Regions from separate parts of the Gottfriedia acidiceleris genome, predicted to be linked through region 1. Evidence: riboswitches for the same ligand, from Rfam matches in the RefSeq annotation. Region 1 holds a riboswitch; the other holds the start of a gene.
What was found. A riboswitch is a leader RNA that binds a small molecule or an ion and turns the genes downstream of it on or off. The one in region 1 is predicted to bind FMN.

Region 1 (10,935 bases):
GCTGTTTTATCACAACAAAATTCCTATACATATTCTTATGAGGTAAAAGAAACAGTTAAACTTGGCCGTCTTGCTCATTCGTCTTCCTTTTTTCCTAGCTGGTCCACAATCGATGAAACTGCAGTAAATAATGCAATGATGATGACTGGTACAAACAAGATGGAAAAAAGCTTCATAAATGAAATTAGTGGTGGTGAGCGTCAAAGAGTATTTCTTGCACAATGCTTCGCTCAAGAAACACCATATATTTTTTTAGACGAACCAAGTAACCATCTAGATTTAATGCATACAATTAAAATTTTAGACGTTTTAAAGGAATTACAAAAACAAGAGAATAAAACGATTGTAACTGTTTTTCATGACTTAAATTTAGCAAGTCTATACTGTGATCGATTACTTGGATTAAAGGACGGAAAAATTTATATTGAAGGAAGAACAGACTCAGTATTAAGTGAAAATTTATTAAAAGGTTTATACGACACATCTTTTCAAATTTTAGATAATCCCGAAACAAATAAAAAGGTCATTATTTATAAAAGTAATGTTTTGTAATTTAAAATTGAAAAAAGGAGAGGTTTTTCATGAAAATTTATACAAAAACTGGGGATAAAGGTCAGACTAGCTTAGTAGGTAAACGAGTAGATAAAGATGACTTAAGGGTAGAGTCTTACGGGACAATTGACGAAGTAAATACAATCGTTGGGTACGCAATGACCTATTTAGATCATGAAGATACGAGGGATATTTACAATTCACTTCAAAAGATCCAACATGAACTATTTGACTGTGGTGGTGATTTGGCAGTAGTAAAGGATAGCATCCCTTTTAAAACGACAGAGAAAATGGTTGAAGAGCTTGAAACATTAATCGATGAATATATGGAAGCAACTCCCCCGTTACAACGTTTTATTTTACCAGGTGGGTCAAAACCTGCTGCAATCATTCATCAAGCAAGAGCGGTAACGAGACGTGCCGAAAGAACAGTCGTAACATTAATGAAACAAGAAAATATTCATCTTCCAGTATTTTTATATTTGAATCGATTATCTGATTATTTCTTTGCACTTGCAAGATTAATCAACACACGTCTAAATATTAAAGATGTTGAATACGAACGAGGAGCAATCGTATTTCGAACCGATAAAAAATAAATAAAGAAAAGCGATTGAATAGTTAAATTTTTCTAATCAATCGCTATTTTTTTTGTATAAATAAGTTTTTTCAATCATAGAATGTTTGAGTGTATGTTTTAGTTAAAGTACCTCTTGGCGTTTATATTTTTTGATTTACTCAATACATCTTAAGAAATATACATAAAGAGTTAAAGGTTTGAAAATGATTTAAAGGGCTTAGTTCAATTTTTTTTGAATCACCAGTTGTCAGTCCACGAGTTATTGTCCAGATTAAACACTTTTCACATTTCTTTAGGTAGGGGGGCAAACAATGTTTGATTTTCTTAGGAGATGTTTGTTGATTGTTGTGTTTGTTTTAACGATTGGCCTTTTATTTATCGGAGGAAATCGAGAGAAATTAAAGGATATTATATCAGATAAAAATTTTCATGAATTAAAAATAGTTTCAAATCCTTGATAATTCGTGTTGAAAAGAGCGATTTTTTTTAGAACTTCCATTATAAATGTAATTTACTCATAAATTCGGTAAAGTACATTTATATGTGAAGTTCTATTTTTGATTTAAGGAGAAAAAATGGCGAATCCAGCAATTGTAATGGAAGAGGAATTAGCGAAAGAAATAGTGAAGATACAATTTCCATTGCCAAGAAAACCTAAGGAATGCTTAAATGATTAGTTGGAGATTTTTATTTACAAACTGTATTTAATTTAGTAACATTAAACTGTAATTTAATAAACGATCTATCTTCGGGGCGGGGCGAAATTCCCCACCGGCGGTAATTAAGCATTGCTTATAAGCCCGCGAGCCTGATTTTTTGGGCAGGATCTAGTGCGATTCTAGAGCCGACAGTATAGTCTGGATGGGAGAAGATGGAGGTTCGCGAGTTCAAAAATTTTTTCTTTTTGAACGCTTATTTGGCGTACTGAAAATTCTCCCCTATTTCAAAAAAATAGGGGATTTTATTTTATTTGCATAGTTTTATACTATTTTTCATTTTTTAATTCGGACTTATTATAATATGTGCAAAAAATAACGCAACTTAAGCGAACCTTTCATTTTTCTTGATATGATCGGGAAAAAGGAGAGAGGTATAATGCAACAACGCAACAAAGTAAATAAAATGGTGATAGTGGCAATGCTTAGCAGTATTTCTTATGTACTCATGATGCTATACTTTCCACTTCCTGCATTTCCAGTTTGGCTTACAATTGATTTTAGTGACGTACCAGCACTAATAGGCGCAATTGTTTTTGGTCCTGTAGCAGGAATAGGAATAGAGTTAATAAAAAACATCCTACATTATGTTATTAATGGAAGTATGACTGGTGTACCAATTGGAGAATTTGCTAATTTTAGTGCGGGAGTATTATATATTTTACCTGCGTCGTATTTCTTTAGAAAATATCGTTCTGTAAAAGGGCTAACTCTTGGATTAATCGTTGGTACAGTAGTGATGACTGGAATCCTTAGTCTTTTAAATTATTTTGTGTTATTACCTGCATATGCACATTTCATGAATTTTAAACTGCCAAATGAAGTAATAGTTGCATCAATTATGCCATTTAATGCAATTAAAGGTTTATTAATCATGATCTTATTCTTAGTTATCTACCCTAAATTAAAGGTTTGGTTAACTCAAAGAATGAATGTTCATAACGTATAAATAAATGAAAGTGTCTACTAAATTTTTTGGTAGACACTTTTTTGTTTTATGTACCTCTATTCGAGTGATTAGCTGCGAATTTTGTACTTCATATTTATTTTATTGATAGGAAAAAAGAGAACCATCTATCAAATGATAGATGGTTTATTTGTTAATATTTTAGCTGAGAAGTTAAGAAAAGAAACAGTTGTTCATTGCGTTCATCAAGTGCTTTGTCGATTTGACAAAGCAGAAGTTTTTGCGATGTTTGTACTACAAGCGATGAAAGAAACGCATCGATTTCTGCTTGCACTTCATCGTTTGATTCAATGGTAGTTGTGGAAAACGGATTAGTATCTAAGATTAAAGCGTACTCGATCGGCATCACATCAAATAACAACTCAAGATAAAACGGTGTTTCCTTCCCATGCAATCGAAGTTTATGGTAAATCGATTCCGACGTCAGATCAATTTTCAAACTATTTTCGTAATATGAAACCTGAGGTTGTGAATAGTTATCCTTTCGAAAATTAATGACAATGCCATTTGGTGTACTCTTTGCATCATCTACAAACGAGATGTTTGTTAGTACTTCATCAACAGCAAGGAGAAAGTGTAATATCAATTCGATGTCTTTTTTTACCTGTTTTTTCTCTAAGAACTTGTTTAAAAAAATCTTTTTCTCGGTAACTGTCATCTGTTCCATGCTGATCATCCTCTCATGATGTTTTATTTATTATAACAAGTTATTAGATAATTCTGAATATGTAAAATAAGGAAATAATTAGTTTTCTCATAATACCTTGGCAAACTGTTCAATGTATGTTTTGACTTAATTCAAAAATATTGGGATTAAATAAGAAGATAAAACTGGATGTTTCTATGTCTTAATGAACTAATTCAAAGTGTTAAATGAGTGATAAACGCATAGCTCTTGTTTTTTATTTAATAAAAAAAGCGACGAAATAACTTCGCCGCAGTTTTTACTATTCGAATTTTAAAGCGTCGCCATCGAATGCTTCGTCAGCAACTTTGATTGAGTCTGTTGGGCATCCTTCAAATGCATCCATCATGTCATCAACTAAAACGTCTGGAATTTCAACGATTCCTTGGTTATCATCTAGAGTAACGTATGCGATCCCTTCATCATCATAGTCATAGATATCAGGTGCAGCTGCGCCACAAGCGCCACATGCGATACAAGTGTCTTTATCAACGATTGTATATTTTGCCATTGTATTGACCTCCCAAATTATTCCCTGTTTTTGTTACAGATACTATTTTTGTAATGTACCTGTAAACATTTTAAAACGGTTTCCAAAACTTTTCAATATAATTGTACAAGGTTTTGAAAAAAACGAGAAATGATGAAATCCCAAATAAAATAAATAATGATTTTTCTATCTTTAAAATGGTTTGGTAATTGATACATATGATAAGCTAGAAGAAATAAAAACTATTTAGAAAAAATGCACAAATATTTTTGTACTACTAATTATTATTCGAAAAAATATTTAAATATATTAATGGAATAATTTTATTTGAGAGGTTTATGATGTTTAAGCTATCTATATTGGAAGAAATCATCCTTTTTTTACTTCATCGATATAATGGTGAACGAACGATCCAAGGTATAATGTATTTATTAAAAGGTAAACAAAGTGCTCAAATTATTCAAGATTCTCATTTTTATCAAGTCACATCATTTTTCGGACTTTTTCATTTCCTTACTCATCAGAATATGCAAGAAATTATCAATGGGTTAGAGGATAAGGGGTATATAGGTCAGTCTGAAAATAAGAATATCTATTTGTTAAATAAAAATGGTCATGCTTATCTGGCAAATCAAAAACTACAGTTTATGGAATTTACATATATAAACGGACTAAGGTTTTCTAGTATTCAAAAGGTATTTTGGAAAAGATTTTCATTGTTTTTTCAAACGGTTTCCAATCTGAATATGAATTCAAAATATTTTAGGGCAGTTATTCAAGACCACGATATACAAAATTGGGTAAAAAATGAGATTCTTAATTTTACTGGGAATAAAAACGAATTAGTTAAACAATTTTACAATGAATTGCATACAATTTTAGAAAATATAAGTGACGAAGACGCATTACAATTTGTAAGACGATTGTCTGGAGCAAATGCTTATGGCATGACTCTTGAACAAATTGCATCAGAACACAAAGTGAGTGTTGAAAAAATTTATCTTAATTCGATTAATACATTACATCATATGATCACTATTTTGGTTGAACCAAACAATCATTATCCTTTGTTAAGTAAATTTGTTAATGGAGATAAAAGTTCTAATATTACGAATACCTCTATTGAAACGAAGCGATTATTTACTGATGGTAAAACAATTCAAGAAATAGCTCAGATTCGTAATTTAAAGATAAGTACAATAGAGGATCATATAGTTGAGTGTGTATTAGGTGATAAATTATTTCCAATTAATCATTTTATAACAACAAAGCAATTTACTATGATAAAAAATAAAATTATCGAACTAAATACAAGGAAATTAAAAATTATTAAAGAAGCTTTATTAAATGAGGTAACATATTTTCAAATTCGTATTACTCTTGCAAGAATGGGTGATTTACATGGACCTAAATAAACTTCTATACGAAAAATTTGGTTATTCAAGTTTTCGAAATAACCAAAAAGAAATTATTACTGACTTGTTAAACTCGAAGGATGTTTTAGCAATGCTCCCTACAGGTGGGGGTAAATCATTATTATATCAATTAACAGGGCTACTTTTGCCAGGCGTTGTAGTTATCGTTTCTCCATTACTTTCCCTTATGGAGGATCAAGTAGAGCAGATTAAAGCATTTGGAGATAAACGAGTAATTGCACTAAATAGCTTCAGAAGTTTTGAGCAAAAAAAATATTTATTTAATAATATTAGCAGCTTTAAGTTTATTTTTGTTTCGCCTGAAATGTTACAAAATCAATTTTTAATTCAAAAGCTTTCTACTTCTAGAATTTCGTTATTTGTTGTTGATGAAGCACATTGTATATCTCAGTGGGGGCATGATTTTAGACCAGAATATAAAACTCTAGGGGAAATAAAGTGTAAATTAAATAATCCGACGGTTTTAGCTTTAACCGCTACAGCTAGCAAAAATGTGCGAGAAGAAATAATTGAAACTTTACAGTTAAAACATGTTCAAAAATATATCAATTCAGTTAATAGAGAGAACATAGCCATTCAAGTTGAAAAAGTAGATACGGAAATAGAAAAAATCAAGTCTTTAACTAACCATCTTTCTAAATTAACAGGTCCAGGCATCGTCTATTGTGGTACAAGAGCTGCTTGCGAGAAAATTTCAAATACCATAAGAGAAAAGTTAAATTGCAAAGTCGCCTATTATCATGGTGGAATGGAACATGAACAAAGAATTTTAATTCAACAACAATTTATACAAAATCAAATAGATATCATAGTTTGTACAAGTGCTTTTGGTATGGGGATAAATAAGCCAAATGTAAGGTTTGTAATTCATTATCAGTATCCTTCAAACATCGAAAATTATCTTCAAGAAATTGGACGAGCTGGCCGAGATGGTGAGCCAAGTATAGCAATACTAATTGTATGTGAAGAAGATCATGAGTTACCACTAAGGTTAATTGATGACGAAATCCTTTCTGTAAATCAAGTTGAGTCTTTTCTAACGTATTTAAAAAGATTAGAAGAAAACCCAATCAAATTGACTGAAACGCTCGTGAATAATTGGAAAGCAGTTTTTCAATTTAGTGAAATACAGTGGACAACGCTACATTCTGAAATGGTTAAATTTAATGTAATCGTAGATGAAAACTTGCATTTAGAAAAAATAAATAATGACTTAATAGAATCGATTAAAGAGTTAATTTCGGAGCGGAAAAAAGTAAAATATTTAAAACTAAAAGCGATGATCGACTTTCTATCTTCAACCACTTGTTATCGCGAAAAATATCTTTTACTTTTTGATGAAATTTTAGTACAGAGACCAATAAATTGCTGTAACATTTGTGGTATATCGATTGAAGAGTATTGTTCAAATGATCAAGAGAAATATGGAAATACTAACGTACTTTCATGGGAACAAGAATTAAGAAATAAATTGGGGCTGTGAGGAATCTATATGGAAAGCGAATTAAACCGTCAAGAAATTCCAGTTAACTATTTGAAGAAAAGTGTATATGGTACGCAGTTAATCATTTTAGTAATCGCTATTTTATGTATTGCTTTTTTTATTGGTACAGAAAAATTTCTAGATGATTTATATTTATTTAAAAGTTATAAAACATATTTATATGGATTCGGAGCTGGATTTTCACTCGTCCTATTTAATATTTTATTAAATTATACGATTCCGGAGCGTTTGTTGGATGATGGTGGATTTAATAAAAGATTCTTTACGTCACTTTCAGTTCCTGAAATGACTATACTTTGTATTTTAATCGCTTTATCAGAAGAATTATTTTTTAGAGGATTTATTCAAGCTAAATTTGGACTAATTATTGCATCAGTTGTATTCGCTTTAGTTCATTTTCGATATGTGAAAAAACCGATTTTACTTACTATTGTATTAATTGAAAGTTTTTTCTTAGGTTACTTATATTTGAAAACAAATAATATTGTTATAGTATTTATCGCACATTTTATCTTAGATTATGTTTTAGGAATGTATATGAAATTAAGTTTGGAAAGTGAAGACAAAGAATGAAAAATGAGCTTCAGACTAATAGTATAGCTGACTTAAGTCGAAAGAAAAAAAATAAGAAATATAAAAATAAGAAAATAAGTGATCAAAATAAAGTTGTTGATTTGTTAAATCTACCACCAAGAAGTGAAACAATGAAAATAAAAGAGGATCAACGAAGACCTTGGTGGAAAATAAAATATCCTTTAATCACTGCTTTAGTCATAATCTTTATCATGCTACCATTTGGAGTTGTGAAGTTTGTACATAGTAAATACGATAAAATTTTTACTGAAAAAGGAAGTTTAATCATTCCTTCAAATAAATTTGAAAAAGTTGAATTAGCTGCTACAGAGCATTTAAAAAAACAAAAAAAGAATGAATCTCAGAAAAAAGCTCCAATCAAAAATGAGATAAAAAATGTAGTAAAACCCCAAACAGATTCAAGTGAAACTGTAGGAGTGGAAGAGATTAATCACGAAGTTCAAAGAGGAGAAACATTATTTACTATTTCAATGAAATATTATGGTAATCGTGATGGTGAAGAAATTATTCAAGATGCAAATCATTTAAATGGGATCGAAGTGACGCCCGGCCAGATATTAAAAATCCCATTAAATGTTGATGTGGATAAATAAGGTTAAGTAGTGAATTGAAATTCAAAATCTAGACAAATTCACTTTGATCGAATGCTTCCTATCTATGTTATAAATAGAGGGAAGGGGAGTGTTAAAGTATGTTAGCAAAACATCGAATGCTTCAAAACCATCAAGTAATTACGATCCAATCTAATGAAACTGTAGAATGTGCACTTAATCTTTTGTTAGAAAAGCAAATTGATAGTGTTCCTGTATTATCTGGAAATAAATATGTTGGAATGATTTCACAAGCAGAGATTTTTAGAAGATGCTTTTTTAGTAATTTACAAAAAGAAGATTATGTTAAGAACCTTAAAATAGGTGAAATCGCTACACATCAAACAATCTGTGTTAAAACGGATGAGCCATTTGAAGATACAATGAATTCATTAAAAAAATATCCTTCCATTGCGGTAGTTGATGATGAGAGAAATTTTATAGGACTAGTCATTAGATATGACGTAATTGAGATTTTTCAAGAAGTACTTGGAAAGGACTGTCGAGGAATAAGGATATCAATGACAAGTATGGAGAAGGAAGGGCAATTAGCAAGATTACTTGATTATCTTCACCATTTTAGGGTTAATATCATATCGCTAGTAACTTTTGATTCAAAAGATCATTTATTAAGAAGAATTGTCTTAAAAATAGATGAAAATAAAAATATCGATAAAATTTTACGTAAATTTGAAGAGCTTGGTCTAAGAATAGTATCTGTTACGAATGAAATAGAAAATTCTACAGTTAATCACTAATATTGTTAAATTCGTTTGCGCTATTTCTTGTTATTAAATACTAATAAAGGATATTATTTTGCGTATACAAAAATAGACTTTTGGAAACGATGAAACCATATTTCACTCAAATTAAAAACTTATGCCCATTTTGTATGAATGGATATAAGTTTTTTTGTTGTTTAAAATTTTTCAATTACTACTAGTTTTTGTATAATAAAAAAAGAAATAGATAAATTGATTTTTAAGAATGAAGTAAAATCAGAGAATCAAGCTGACATATACTTTGTGGATGGGTTTTGTAACAAGGGGGAAATTAAAATAAAATTAATATCATTGATCGGAATCGTAATAATTTTAGCAATTATTTTATTGTTTAATCGAAAAAGTAAGCTAGAGATTATACATAAAAAAATTAAAATAAAGCATTTAGATGATTCGTTACAGTCAATTCAGCTTATATGGATTCCAAATATAGGCGATATTCCTTTTAAATTGAGTGAGATTGAAAAAATCTGCAATCATAATACATTAATTCTTTTAAGTGGTTACTCAAAAAAGAAGTCAAAAAAATATAGACATGAAAACATCCACTATTTATCTTCTATTGCTCCTGTCTATTTTTTGTGGAATGATTTTGACTATAGTGGCAACTATAGGGATCTAAATGCATTATTACTAGATTATAAAGTTACAATTTTAGAAAATAAAAGTGCATCGTTTGAAACTGAAAATGGTACTAAGTTTTCGGTTGTTGGTTTAGATGATGTGAAAACAAAGAGAGATCATTTAGACTTTGCACTTGAAGAACGGTATGAAGATGATCTTAGTATATTAACTAGCTATACAGAAGTCATGAATAGTAATAGTCGTAATTTTGAAAGTATTCAAGTTTATCTGTTTGAAAGAAGTCAATTAAATGTAAATCGAAATCAAAAAACGGTATATTTGGAGCTACATAACAAAAAAGGAATTCGCAAACAAAACACAATAACAGTTTTAAATTTTGAAGTTATGAAATAAGTGTTTGTTGTTTACATGCAGGAGGAAAAGAAAATTGGCCCAAATAGGAAAGTACAATATTAAAGCAATTTCTAACATTGTTGGGATTTTACCAGGCACATTGAGAGCTTGGGAAAGAAGATATAATATTATAAGTCCTGTACGAAATGATGCTGGCCATCGACTGTATACAGAGGAACATGTTTATATTTTAAAATGGCTCGTTCAAAAAGTTAATGAAGGGTTTACAATTGGACAAGCAATTAACTTATACGAAGCAAAAGAGCATAAATCGTCTAATGACAGCTCTCTTACTGAAAATCTTCAATCAGATGCGCTTGTAAATCGAATTGTTTCTTCATTATTATCTTTTGAAGAAAGTGAAGCCCATAATTATGTGAATGACGCATTTAGTCTTTTTTCTGTAGATAAAGTATTATTTAAAATTATTTCAAAGGTTTTTATATTAATAGGTGATAAATGTCGTAATGGTGAAATTACAAGTGCCCATGAACATTTTGCAACATCTTTTTTGAGAACGAGATTAGGGATGATTTATCAAAATTTACCTAACAATAAACATTTGCCAAAGTTAATCGCAGTTTGTGGACCAGAAGAAAAACATGAATTAGGATTATTAATTTTTACGATTTATTTAAGAAGAATTGGTTTTCAAGTTATTTATTTGGGAGCATCAATTGACTCAAATGATGTTGAACAAGTAATAAATGAAGTGAATCCAGCTGGATTTATCATGACTTGTACTTTAAGAGAAAATTTAAAGAAAACAATTGATCTAGCCATTTTAATCAAAAAAATAAAACCAGATATCATTATTGGAATTGGTGGACACGCAGTTTCAACTTGTGAGAGCCCAATTATGGATTCTATACAGGAATTTTATATAGGTAGTCAGCAATCCAACTGGGATGAATGGTTAAAGCAGAATTTTAATTATAAATGAATTTTGACTTTAGAATCACCAAAATTGTATAAAAACATAAACTGTACTATGGTAAATGCAGCAAGGAGGCTAGTTCATGAGGTTGGAACGGTTGAACTACAATAAAATAAAAGTTTTT
Region 2 (10,935 bases), 2.1 Mb from region 1:
CCAAAAAGTATTTGCATATTCGTACCTCCTTTTTATGATGAGAACATCGTAAAGTATGGAACTAGTTTCAGAGCAAGAAAAAGTTTAGAAAAAGGTGAGAAAATGTCTAATATTAAAGAAATTGCGAGGATTGCCGGCGTTTCGGTTACAACAGTCTCACGAGTTTTAAATGATAAACCATACGTTAGTGAGGAAAAAAGAAAAGCAGTTTTAAATGCAATTGAGTTAACAAATTATCAACGAAATCAAAATGCAGTCAATTTAAGCAAAGGAAAAACGAATCTAATTGGAGTGGTTATTCCGTTCTCGCAACATCCATACTTTGGATTGCTAATTGATGGAATTGCTAACGAAGCGATAAAAAATAATTATAAGTTAGTACTATTTCAATCAAATTATGAGGTGAAGCGAGAAATTGAGGCTTTAAAGATGCTGCAGCATAAACAAATAGATTCACTCATTATTTGTTCTAGAGTTTGTTCAATTGAAATGATCGAGAATTATAAGCAATATGGACAAATTGTCATATTTGAAGATACAAGAAATACGGGGGTTTCCTCAACATTTATAGATCAATACAATTGTTTCATGATTGCTTTAGAATATTTATATCAAAAAGGTCATCGGAAAATAGGTTATAGTATTGGTCGTAGAACAGGTAAGAATAGTAAACAAAGAGAATCAGCCTATATTGATTTTCATAGTAAATATAATGAAGCACTAAATAAGGATTTTGTATTCGATAATTGTTACTATTTTGAAGATGGTGAAAGAATTGTCCAGTCTTTATTAAATTTAAAAGAGAGACCAACAGCTTTGTTAGTAACAAGTGACCAAGTGGCAGCGGGTGTGCAGACTTGCTGTAATGATCGTGGAATAGCTATTCCTCATGATCTAGCGATAATTGGGTTCGATAATCAACCAATTGCTAAAGTAATGAAGTTAACAACAGTCGAAATTCCATTACGGGAAATAGGGAGGAAACTTTTTATACAAGCGATTAATTCTGTAATTAATCAAGAGGAGATAGCGATTAAATTAATTGAGCGGCAGACTGTATAATAAAAAAGCTAGTTAGCGCTAGCTTTTTTTCGTGTCGTTGTATGGGAAGTGCAAATAAAAAAGGCAAATCTGCAATTAAAATCTGGATAACTGCAAATAAAGTCACACATGAATGATAGAGTAAATGAATTACAATAGGCCGAGAAATGACCAGTACTAAACAATACTAAAGACTTCTTTCTAAGCTTATAACTCCCAAGTAATAACTTATTAGAAACTAGATTTTGATAGACTGATTCCATAAAGATGACTGATCTCTAACAACTTCCATAAATTTTCTAGCAGCACGTGATTGCCATCTATTTTTATGCCAAGACATGATTGTAGATACACTTCCTAAATTTGTATCCCAATTTATGACTTTTAGTTTTTTTTGCTGCATTTCATTTTGAACTGCTATGAGTGGGAGTATGGATATACCAAGTCCGCACATGACACATTGTTTAATTGCCTCAACACTCCAAAATTCCATTCCAGACTCAGTTGCAATACCTTTACTTCTTAAAAATGCTTCAAAATAATCACGATAACTACCTTGTTCGGTGAGAATTATATTTTCATTCGCATTTAGTGTAAAAGATGAAAGTGTTCTAGTATCAGAAGATGGAGGTAGTAAAATGACAAGTGGTTCTTCAATTAGTGTTTCCGTATATAAATCTGAATCAGTTAATGGAGCCTGTAGTAAGAAGCCAATATCCAAATCTCCTCGACGTAATTCATCTTGTAATTCCCAACATGAACCAGATTTCATTATAATATTTACTTTCGGGTATTGTGATCGAAAAGCTTGGATAATTTGTGGAAGACGGTAGATTGTTAAAGATTCAGGAGCTCCAATCTTTAACGTGGATACTTCTTCATTTTCCATCTGAAATACATCTTTTGCTTTTGTATAGAGCTGAATCATTTCGATTGCGTGAACTAAAAAGTTCTCACCGACCTCAGTCAGATGTACCTTTTTACCTAATCGGTCAAATAAAGGGACTCCTAATTCTTGCTCAAGTGATTGTATATGTGCAGTAACTGTAGATTGTGCATATCCGAGATGGACGGCAGCTCTTGAGAACCCGCCCATATCTACAATTGACTTAAACGTAATTAAATGACGGATTTCCATTATAACCTCCTAAGTATCGGATTTACCGATGAGTTATATCATAATTATTCATTTTACCGATGTTAAGTCGGTTCATATAATTAAAGTATACGAGATTACAATTTTTTTCAATAACTATTGGGGGGATATTAATGAGGAATCGAAAAATTGGTTTTCTTTTGCTCAGCGGGTTAATGATTGGACCTATTTTAGGTTCGGGAATTATCATTTTACCGCCTGCAGTGTATGAAACTGCTGGTAATTATGCTATTTTTGCATGGGTTCTAATGCTTGGTTTAAGTTTAATATTTGCACTAATGTTTGGTAAGCTAAGTTTGTTGATTCCAGGAGATTCTGGAGTACCATTGGCAGTTGAACGTGCATTTGGTACACAACTAAAAAACCTTTCAGCTATTTTCTTTTTACTTGCAGTTTGTTTTGGGCCAATAGCAGTTACAGGTACGGCAGGACATTACTTACAACTACTGACAAATCAAAGTTTCTTCAATGAAAAGTGGCTAGCTTTAGGAATCCTATGTTTTGTTTATATCATTTTAACTCGAAGCATTGCCGATGTTGGAAAATTTGCCTTTTTTATGTCTAGTTTCATTGTAGTGACGCTTATAGTTGGCAGTATTCATACATTATTTACAGTTGATGGGAGCTTTACTTTATCGAATCCGATTACTGTTTCTAATTTTGGAGAAAGTTTACTTTTATTATTTTGGGCCTTAATCGGGTGGGAGGTCATCGGTAGCTATTCTTTAGAAGTAAAAACTCCAGAACGAACAATTCCTAGAGCAGTAGTCTTAAGTTTCTCGATTATAGCAATAGTAAGTCTAACAGTTGCATTTGCTTTCCAGTGGATTCATTCTAAAAATGGAAATATGATGGATCAATCATTAGCACCGTTACTACAAAGTTTATTTGGAAGTTGGTCAACTCCAATTATTTCATCCATTACAATTGCACTTTGTATTAGTACGGTTCTGCTAGTAATAGGAGCAGTATCAAGGCTAATCGCCGATCAAGCCAAAAACGGTTTATTGCCTTCATGGCTTTCTTTTAAAAATAGAAATAATGTGGCAACTCGATCATTATTTAGTTTGTTTGTCATTCACATAATTGTATTTATTCTTTATTTTAATGATTTCCTAAGCATTCAAACACTTGTAGCAATTGCAAATGCATTCTTCTTATGCAACGCTTTACTAGGAGTATTAGCATGTTTACGATTATTTGATTCCGTAATTTTTAAAATCGGTTCATGTATACTAGCAATTTGCTTTTTAGGAATACTTTCTTTTTCCTCGCCGATCATTTTAATATTGATCATAGTAGTTTCAGTGTACTTTATTTGGCTACAAAAAAGACATTCAAAACAACATGAAAAAATTCTACAAGTTGGAAATAAATAATGGATTAGAAAGGAAACTTCTATTAAAAGAAGTTTCAGAGTGTTGAAATATAAAGTCGTCAATAGGGAAACGGACTTTAAATGAACATTTAATAATGATAAAATTAGCATTTTTTGAATGATTTTTTAATGGTTTTAAATGTAAAAGTGTTTGAGCAATTTATTATTCGAATAACACTAGTAATGATTTTTTTTAGAAGTTAAAAATATGATGGGCTTTTTTAGGGAACAAATTTTATAGTTTAGTTTAACAATTGTTCGGTATTAATTGATCTACAAGCTGATTAATATACAACAGTTAGATTACTCTAAGTAAAGGCTATTTGACTAGTATTTAATTACAGACTTTTTTTAATTGTATAAGTTGATTGGAACGGAGGGGTGATCGACTCCTATGGGATTAGCGGGAAGGCTGAGACCCCGCAGGCTTGCCTAGGCCGCTGAATAACTCTATGATTTTTGAAAAAGTTCAATTCCCTAAAATTTCCATCCCCACTTTTGTCTCAAAAATGGGTTAAAACTTAATGTGTCATCCCCACTTTATCTATAAAAATCGAGGTTTTTATGGGAATTGATTTTTCGTAAAAAGCAAAATTTGATCAAAATTTACTTTTTCAGTGGCCTCGGCTTGCCGAGGAGGCTCAGGTCTCGCCCCATGGAAAGCGAGCACCATGTAGTGGAAATCAACATCACTCTACTCCTTTTACGAAAATTTGGTAATTTAATTGACAAGGTGTTTTTCAACAGCGTGAAACTTCTATTAAAAGAAGTTTCTTTAAAAAAAACTAACTTTTTTATAATAATTACACATACCGCATATTTATTATTATTTTTTCTAAAAGGAGATCTACTGGAATTCCACAACACTTTTCAGTTTGGTATAAGATGAAGCTGTTTATTTCAATTTAATTATCGGCTTTTTAGTACGGATGAAGGGTCTTTTATTATTTTAGGATTATATATTATTTTGTAGTTATAAGGTTTAATTATTTCTATTTCTGATATAAAGGAAAGCGCATTTATAATTGGAATTGTTAAGTATTTTAGGAGCATTATTAAGAGGAGTGTATGACTCTTTGGTTTAAATAAACAATACAAATAAAAAACGAATTCAAATGTATTATTAATTCGGCTAATTTTATATAATTTCGGAATCTATAAGTCTTACTTTCTAAATTAACTATCAAATTCAAGATTTCCGAAATTACTTTATTATTAATATTTATTCACTTTTGTATTCGTTGCAAAAAAATATATAAAGCAAGATGATTAAATTATTAGATAAAAAAATAAAATATTTTTTAACGAAATAGAGTAAGAAATTTTCCATATTTTATAAGGTTTTTTACTTTTATTTTCTTTTCAATCAGTTCGATTTAAAAAAAAATAGAATCTTAAAATCTTTACAATCAAATAATTGCTAGTTATAATGAAACCAAATTTGATAATTAGTGTCCTTCGGGGTCGGGTGAAATTCCCAACCGGCGGTGTTGTATATTTATATACTAAGCCCGTGAGCTTCATATAGATTTTTTATATGTTGCTGATCTAGTTAGAATCTAGAGCCGACAGTATAGTCTGGATGGGAGAAGGATGGAGTGCATATATGGTCTGGTTATTTGTTTTTTCAAAAATACTATCCATATAGGCTTAGTTCGTTGTGCATATTTTGTATGTACAACAATAGACGCTATAGTACTGTCTTTAAATAGACTCATATTGAACTAGCGTTTATTTAAGTATGCTTCCTTTCTTAAACATCTATTGCCCCTTAGGAGTTTTCTCTAAGGGGCTTTTCACTTTTTCAAATTAATTTGAATTAGAGGGTGTGATAAGGTGGATCAACTATTTATAAAATTAGAGATGGATCTTACAAAGTCATTTATCGGGCTGGAATGTAATATGCTTTTTCGAAATGAGGTGAAAAAACTTGTTTACTGGAATCGTTGAGGAAATAGGAACAGTAAAAAATATCGTAAAAAAAGGTAAAACTTTATTGCTAACAATTGAGGCACCAGTCATTTTAGAGGATGTTCATTTAGGAGATAGTATCTCTGTAAATGGAGTGTGTTTAACCGTTACGGATTTTACTAAAAATGAATTTTCTGTTGATGTCATGCCTGAAACGTTTCAAGCGTCGAATCTAAGTACTTTGGTTTCAAACCAAAAAGTAAATTTAGAGCGGGCAATGGCTGCAAATGGAAGGTTTGGTGGACATATTGTATCTGGTCATATTGATGGCACAGGTAAAATTATATCTGTAAATGCAATGGAAAACGCAGTAATGTATAAAATTACTATTCCAAGTTCGTTTGCTAAATATTGCCTACAAAAAGGCAGTATAACGATTGATGGTACAAGTTTAACAATATTTGAAGTTGAAACTGATATTGTAACAATCTCTTTAATTCCTCATACCCGATCACATACCATCTTAGGCAGTAAAAAAACGGGAGACGTTGTTAATATTGAGTTTGATTTATTAGGTAAGTATGTTGAAAAAATGCTTGGTATGAATGAGACGAAAAAGAGTTCTGCAATAACAACTTCATTTTTATCTCAAAATGGCTATATATAAAGGAGTAAGCTCATGTTCTCTAAAATAGAAGAAGCAATTGAAGATTTGAAAAATGGAAAAATTATTATTGTTTGTGATGATGAAGATAGAGAGAATGAAGGCGATTTTGTTGTTATCGGAGAATTTGCAACTCCTGAAAATATAAATTTTATGGCAACACATGGTCGGGGTTTAATATGTGCACCTGTTTCTGAAGAGATAGCCAAAAAACTGGATTTATATGAAATGGTAACAAACAATACAGATTCACATGGAACTGCCTTTACGGTAAGTATTGATCATATCGATTCTACTACTGGTATCTCAGCATTTGAGCGTTCACATACTGTTTTACAAATGTTAAATGATGAATCAACTGGAGCAGATTTTAGAAGACCTGGGCATATGTTTCCTCTAGTCGCTAAAAACGGAGGCGTTATTGAGAGACCGGGACATACTGAAGCGGCAGTAGATTTAGCTCGAATGGCCGGATCGAAAGAAGTTGGTGTTATTTGTGAAATTATGAATGACGACGGAACTATGGCAAGAGTACCCGATTTAATCAAAATCGCAAACAAGTTTAATTTAAAAATGATAACAATTAAAGATTTAATTCATTATAGACAAGAAACTGAACAACTTGTAAAAAGAGAAGTTGAAATTAAATTACCAACTGATTTTGGTGATTTTAAGATGATTGGTTATACAAATGAGATCGATGGTAAAGAGCATATTGCGATTGTAAAAGGTAAAGTTGACGATGGTGAACCAGTACTTGTACGTATTCATTCGGAATGTTTAACAGGTGATGTATTTGGCTCATGTCGTTGTGATTGCGGACCGCAGTTGCAATCTACATTATCGATGATTGAAGAAGCTGGAAAAGGTGTAATTGTTTATATGCGACAAGAAGGTAGAGGAATTGGCTTACTTAATAAGTTACGAGCATATAAGTTACAGGAAGAAGGCTTTGATACTGTTGAAGCAAATTTAAACTTAGGATTTGATTCAGATTTAAGAGATTATGCGATAAGTGCTCAAATTATAAAAGATTTAGGCATTGAGAGTATAGATTTAGTAACTAATAATCCAGTTAAAATAGATGCGTTAAAATCTCACGGAATACAGATTAATAATCGAGTGCCAATTCAAACTGAGATGAAAATGGAAAACGAAAAATATTTAATTACTAAAATTGAAAAAATGGGACATTTATTACACTATTAAAAAATGGGAGAGATTAAGATGAAATTTGAAGGAAATTTAGTAGGATCTGGACTTAAAGTTGCTGTAATTGTAGGACGTTTTAATGAATTTATTACATCAAAACTACTTGGTGGTGCAGAAGATGCACTATATCGTCATGGTGTAGAAGAATCAGACGTTGATGTTATTTGGGTACCTGGAGCATTTGAAATTCCATTAGTTGCAAAAAAACTAGCAGATTCAAAAAAATACGATGCGATTATTACGCTTGGAACAGTTATTCGTGGGGCAACTACTCATTATGATTACGTATGTAACGAAGTGGCAAAAGGGGTTGCAGCTATTACTCTACAAACTGGTATCCCTGTTATTTTTGGTGTATTAACGACAGAAAATATTGAACAAGCAATTGAAAGAGCGGGAACGAAAGCTGGTAATAAAGGTTGGGATTCTGGTATTTCGGCAATTGAGATGGCTAATTTATTAAGAACTTTAAACTAAGTATATATATAATAGAAGAAACTGGTTAAGGAGAGGTGAATTTTACCTCTCTTTTTTTTATTAAATTACCAATAATCTATTAGAAATTCCATGTTAAAATAAGATTAATAATTTGATAATTCAAAAAGAAAGGGTGATTCACTCAAGTGGCTATTTTTCAGTTAAAATCAAATAACCCTGATTTTTCCTATATAATTGCAAAAAATCCAAGCTCTGGGATGAGTATTAAGACAATTAGGAAGGGAAACGCGTTTGCGTGGTATTCTACAGAAGATACATATAATATTTATTTTAAAGATGCTGATAATGAAATTTCGTATAAAGAACAAGCAGAGGAAATGTTTGAATACTTAAATACGACAAGATATTGTTCAACCCTATTCCCTTTAAATGCAATCAACACATTCTTTTCTTCAGCATTCAAAAAATTACATGAAAAAGATCAGAATGAATATGAAAATAGCGTATTGATTAATGCTATTCATGTGAAAAACGTTAGTTACTTAAACTTCTTTCAGAGGCATTTAAATGAATTTGATCTAACCTTTGAAGAGTTAGCTAGTAAAACTTATCAGCTACGTATTCGTACAACAAAAACAATTCATGAGTTAATTCACTATACGACAGTGCTATGCGTTTTCTTGAGCATCGTTTCAGATGAGTATATCGATTTTACAGACGATGTTATACGAAAATATATAACTAGTATGCAAGTCATTGATGCACCTTATTATATACGTTATTTATTTAATAGAAATGTGTTAAATAGTCGTAAAAAATTTCTTGCATTTAAAAATGAACTTGAAAAAACAAATCATTATGATATCAATTTTAAATTTGGAAATACTGCAAGACAGCGTCAAGAGTGGATTTCAGAACAGTTAAAATTTGAGCGTTCTATTCTTGATATTGGTTGTGGTGAGGGAGCGTATGCAATTCCTTATAGTCAAAAAATCAGTGAGTATGATTATTTCGCAATTGATATTGATGCCGAAATAAGAGAACGATTGAAATATAAAATAAATAACAAAGTGATTGAAAATATTGCAATCTATGAGTCTTTATCTCACTTTCTAGAGTTTTACGACAACGATTTGAATGTTGATGTATTGCTAACTGAAGTTGTTGAACATATGAGTGTTAAGGATGCTACCAATTTAATAAAGAGCGTACTATCTTATGTTAATTTTGAGAATTTCATCATAACGACTCCAAATGCAGAGTTTAATAATCTATACCAATTAGATGGATTTAGGCATGATGATCATAAATGGGAAATGACAAAAGAAGATTTCGTTAAATGGATTGATTCAATCTTAAGTAATACGACATATACGTATACATTCTCGGATGTAGGAGATCGTGTAGACGGAATCTCACTTTCTCAGGCAGTTGTTATAACGAAGCAAAAAGTAAAGGAGCATCAGGAATGAAAATCTCAACAAATGTTCATACGATTTTTCTTTTAGTAGGCTCTAGTGAATGTGGAAAATCGACTTTTGCAAAAAAAATTTTAATTCCATCTTTATCTTATAGAGACGAGTCGAGAAATTATAAAACAAATATACAGTATTTATCATCTGATGATATTAGACGAGAAATATTAGGGGAAGATTTTGATAAACATAGTACGATTATGCTCGAGGCGAGTGAACAAGCATTTGAATTACTATTTACTAAATTAAAGATGGTTACAACATTCCCAATTAATGCAGAATTTGTAATTGTCGATACAACTGGACTATCAGAATCATTCCGTGATCAAGTTGTAGAGATCGCAAATCAAAATTCATATAATGTTGATTTAGTATTATTTGACTATAAAAATATACGTGAGTACTATTCTTCAGACCGATCAAAGAAATTAATTGATAATCATGTAAGACGTCTTCGAACAGAAGTAATTCCAAATATAAAAAGAAGTAATTATCGAATTATACATCGTATTCGTCAGAAGAATTTTCTTAATCCGACTGAATTTGAGATTAAAGTGGATAATATGGAGGAGTATATTTCTCGAAAGCTGCCTACAAAATACAAATATACAATCGTAGGGGATATTCATGAACAGGTTCTCACATTTCAAAAGCTATTATCGAAAGCTGGTTTCACGGTTCAAAATAATCAAATAATAGAATCAGAGAAAAGTAGTAATCACCGCATACTATTAGTAGGAGATTGGATTGATAAAGGGAACAAAGTTAAAGAAATAATTGAGTTCATTTATTCAAACCGCAAATGGTTTTATTTTATAAAAGGAAATCATGAAAATTTTGTTAGTAAGTATTTATTAGGTCAATTAAAAGATTCTTCGATTGATCAGAGCTTAGTCGAAACATACTTTACTTCTATTAAAACGTTGGAAAAAGATGAAGGGCTCCAAGTTAAGTTTTTAGAGCTGGTTAATGAAAGTAAGGAGTTTTATCACTATATAGGTGAAGACTTTCCTTCATATTATATTACTCATGCTCCATGTAAAAAGAAATATATTGGAAAAATGGATAATAATTCATTACGCCATCAACGTTCATTCCGAATTGATCGTAATAAACCGATTCAGGAGCAATTACAATTTTTAGCTGAGGAAGCTGTTTCAAATCAGCCTTATCATGTATTTGGTCATGTTGCGAGTAAGAAATTAATTCGTATTAAGAATAAATATGGAATTGATACTGGTGCTGCTAGTGGGAATCAGCTGACTAGTATTAGAATATATTCAAATAACCCATATTTGTATAGTGTTCCTTCAGTTGATGAGGATGTCGTGAATAAAGAAGAATTACCAGAATTATTCAAAGGAAGAGAAAAAAGTATCAATCTAAATGAATTGGATCAAAGAGATAAACGACGTCTCAATTATGTATTAAAAAATTCAATTAATTATATTTCTGGTACGATGAGTCCGGCTGATAAGGATACAAATGCGAATGATTTAGAGTCTTTAAAGCAAGGACTACAATACTTTAAAGATAAAAAGGTTCAAGAAGTTGTACTTCAACCAAAGTATATGGGTTCAAGATGTAATATCTATTTTTCTAAAAAAATTGAAGAATGTTATGCAGTCAGTCGGAATGGATATCGTGTAAAAAATGTTGA

Region 2: it holds a riboswitch for FMN, as region 1 does, so the genes downstream of both, ribE (riboflavin synthase) here and MY490_RS08930 (ECF transporter S component) in region 1, are expected to answer to the same signal.

What each region holds. Positions count from the first base shown of each region.
Region 1 covers NZ_CP096034.1:1,844,206-1,855,140, forward strand. Annotated here, with positions in the region: gene MY490_RS08915 (ABC transporter ATP-binding protein) at 1-552, shown strand, start outside; gene MY490_RS08920 (cob(I)yrinic acid a,c-diamide adenosyltransferase) at 582-1,151, shown strand; gene MY490_RS08925 (hypothetical protein) at 1,444-1,590, shown strand; FMN riboswitch at 1,873-2,009, shown strand; gene MY490_RS08930 (ECF transporter S component) at 2,228-2,797, shown strand; gene MY490_RS08935 (YpiB family protein) at 2,949-3,482, opposite strand; gene MY490_RS08940 (ferredoxin) at 3,763-4,011, opposite strand; gene MY490_RS08945 (YpbB family protein) at 4,332-5,405, shown strand; gene MY490_RS08950 (RecQ family ATP-dependent DNA helicase) at 5,392-6,909, shown strand; gene MY490_RS08955 (CPBP family intramembrane glutamic endopeptidase) at 6,919-7,503, shown strand; gene MY490_RS08960 (LysM peptidoglycan-binding domain-containing protein) at 7,500-8,117, shown strand; gene MY490_RS08965 (CBS domain-containing protein) at 8,216-8,872, shown strand; gene MY490_RS08970 (hypothetical protein) at 9,089-9,874, shown strand; gene MY490_RS08975 (MerR family transcriptional regulator) at 9,909-10,817, shown strand; gene MY490_RS08980 (genetic competence negative regulator) at 10,894-10,935, shown strand, end outside.
Region 2 covers NZ_CP096034.1:3,908,899-3,919,833, reverse strand. Annotated here, with positions in the region: gene MY490_RS18525 (LacI family DNA-binding transcriptional regulator) at 103-1,062, shown strand; gene MY490_RS18520 (LysR family transcriptional regulator) at 1,280-2,179, opposite strand; gene MY490_RS18515 (APC family permease) at 2,311-3,576, shown strand; FMN riboswitch at 5,026-5,173, shown strand; gene ribE (riboflavin synthase) at 5,506-6,153, shown strand; gene MY490_RS18505 (bifunctional 3,4-dihydroxy-2-butanone-4-phosphate synthase/GTP cyclohydrolase II) at 6,166-7,359, shown strand; gene ribH (6,7-dimethyl-8-ribityllumazine synthase) at 7,378-7,839, shown strand; gene MY490_RS18495 (class I SAM-dependent methyltransferase) at 7,986-9,272, shown strand; gene MY490_RS18490 (metallophosphoesterase) at 9,269-10,935, shown strand, end outside.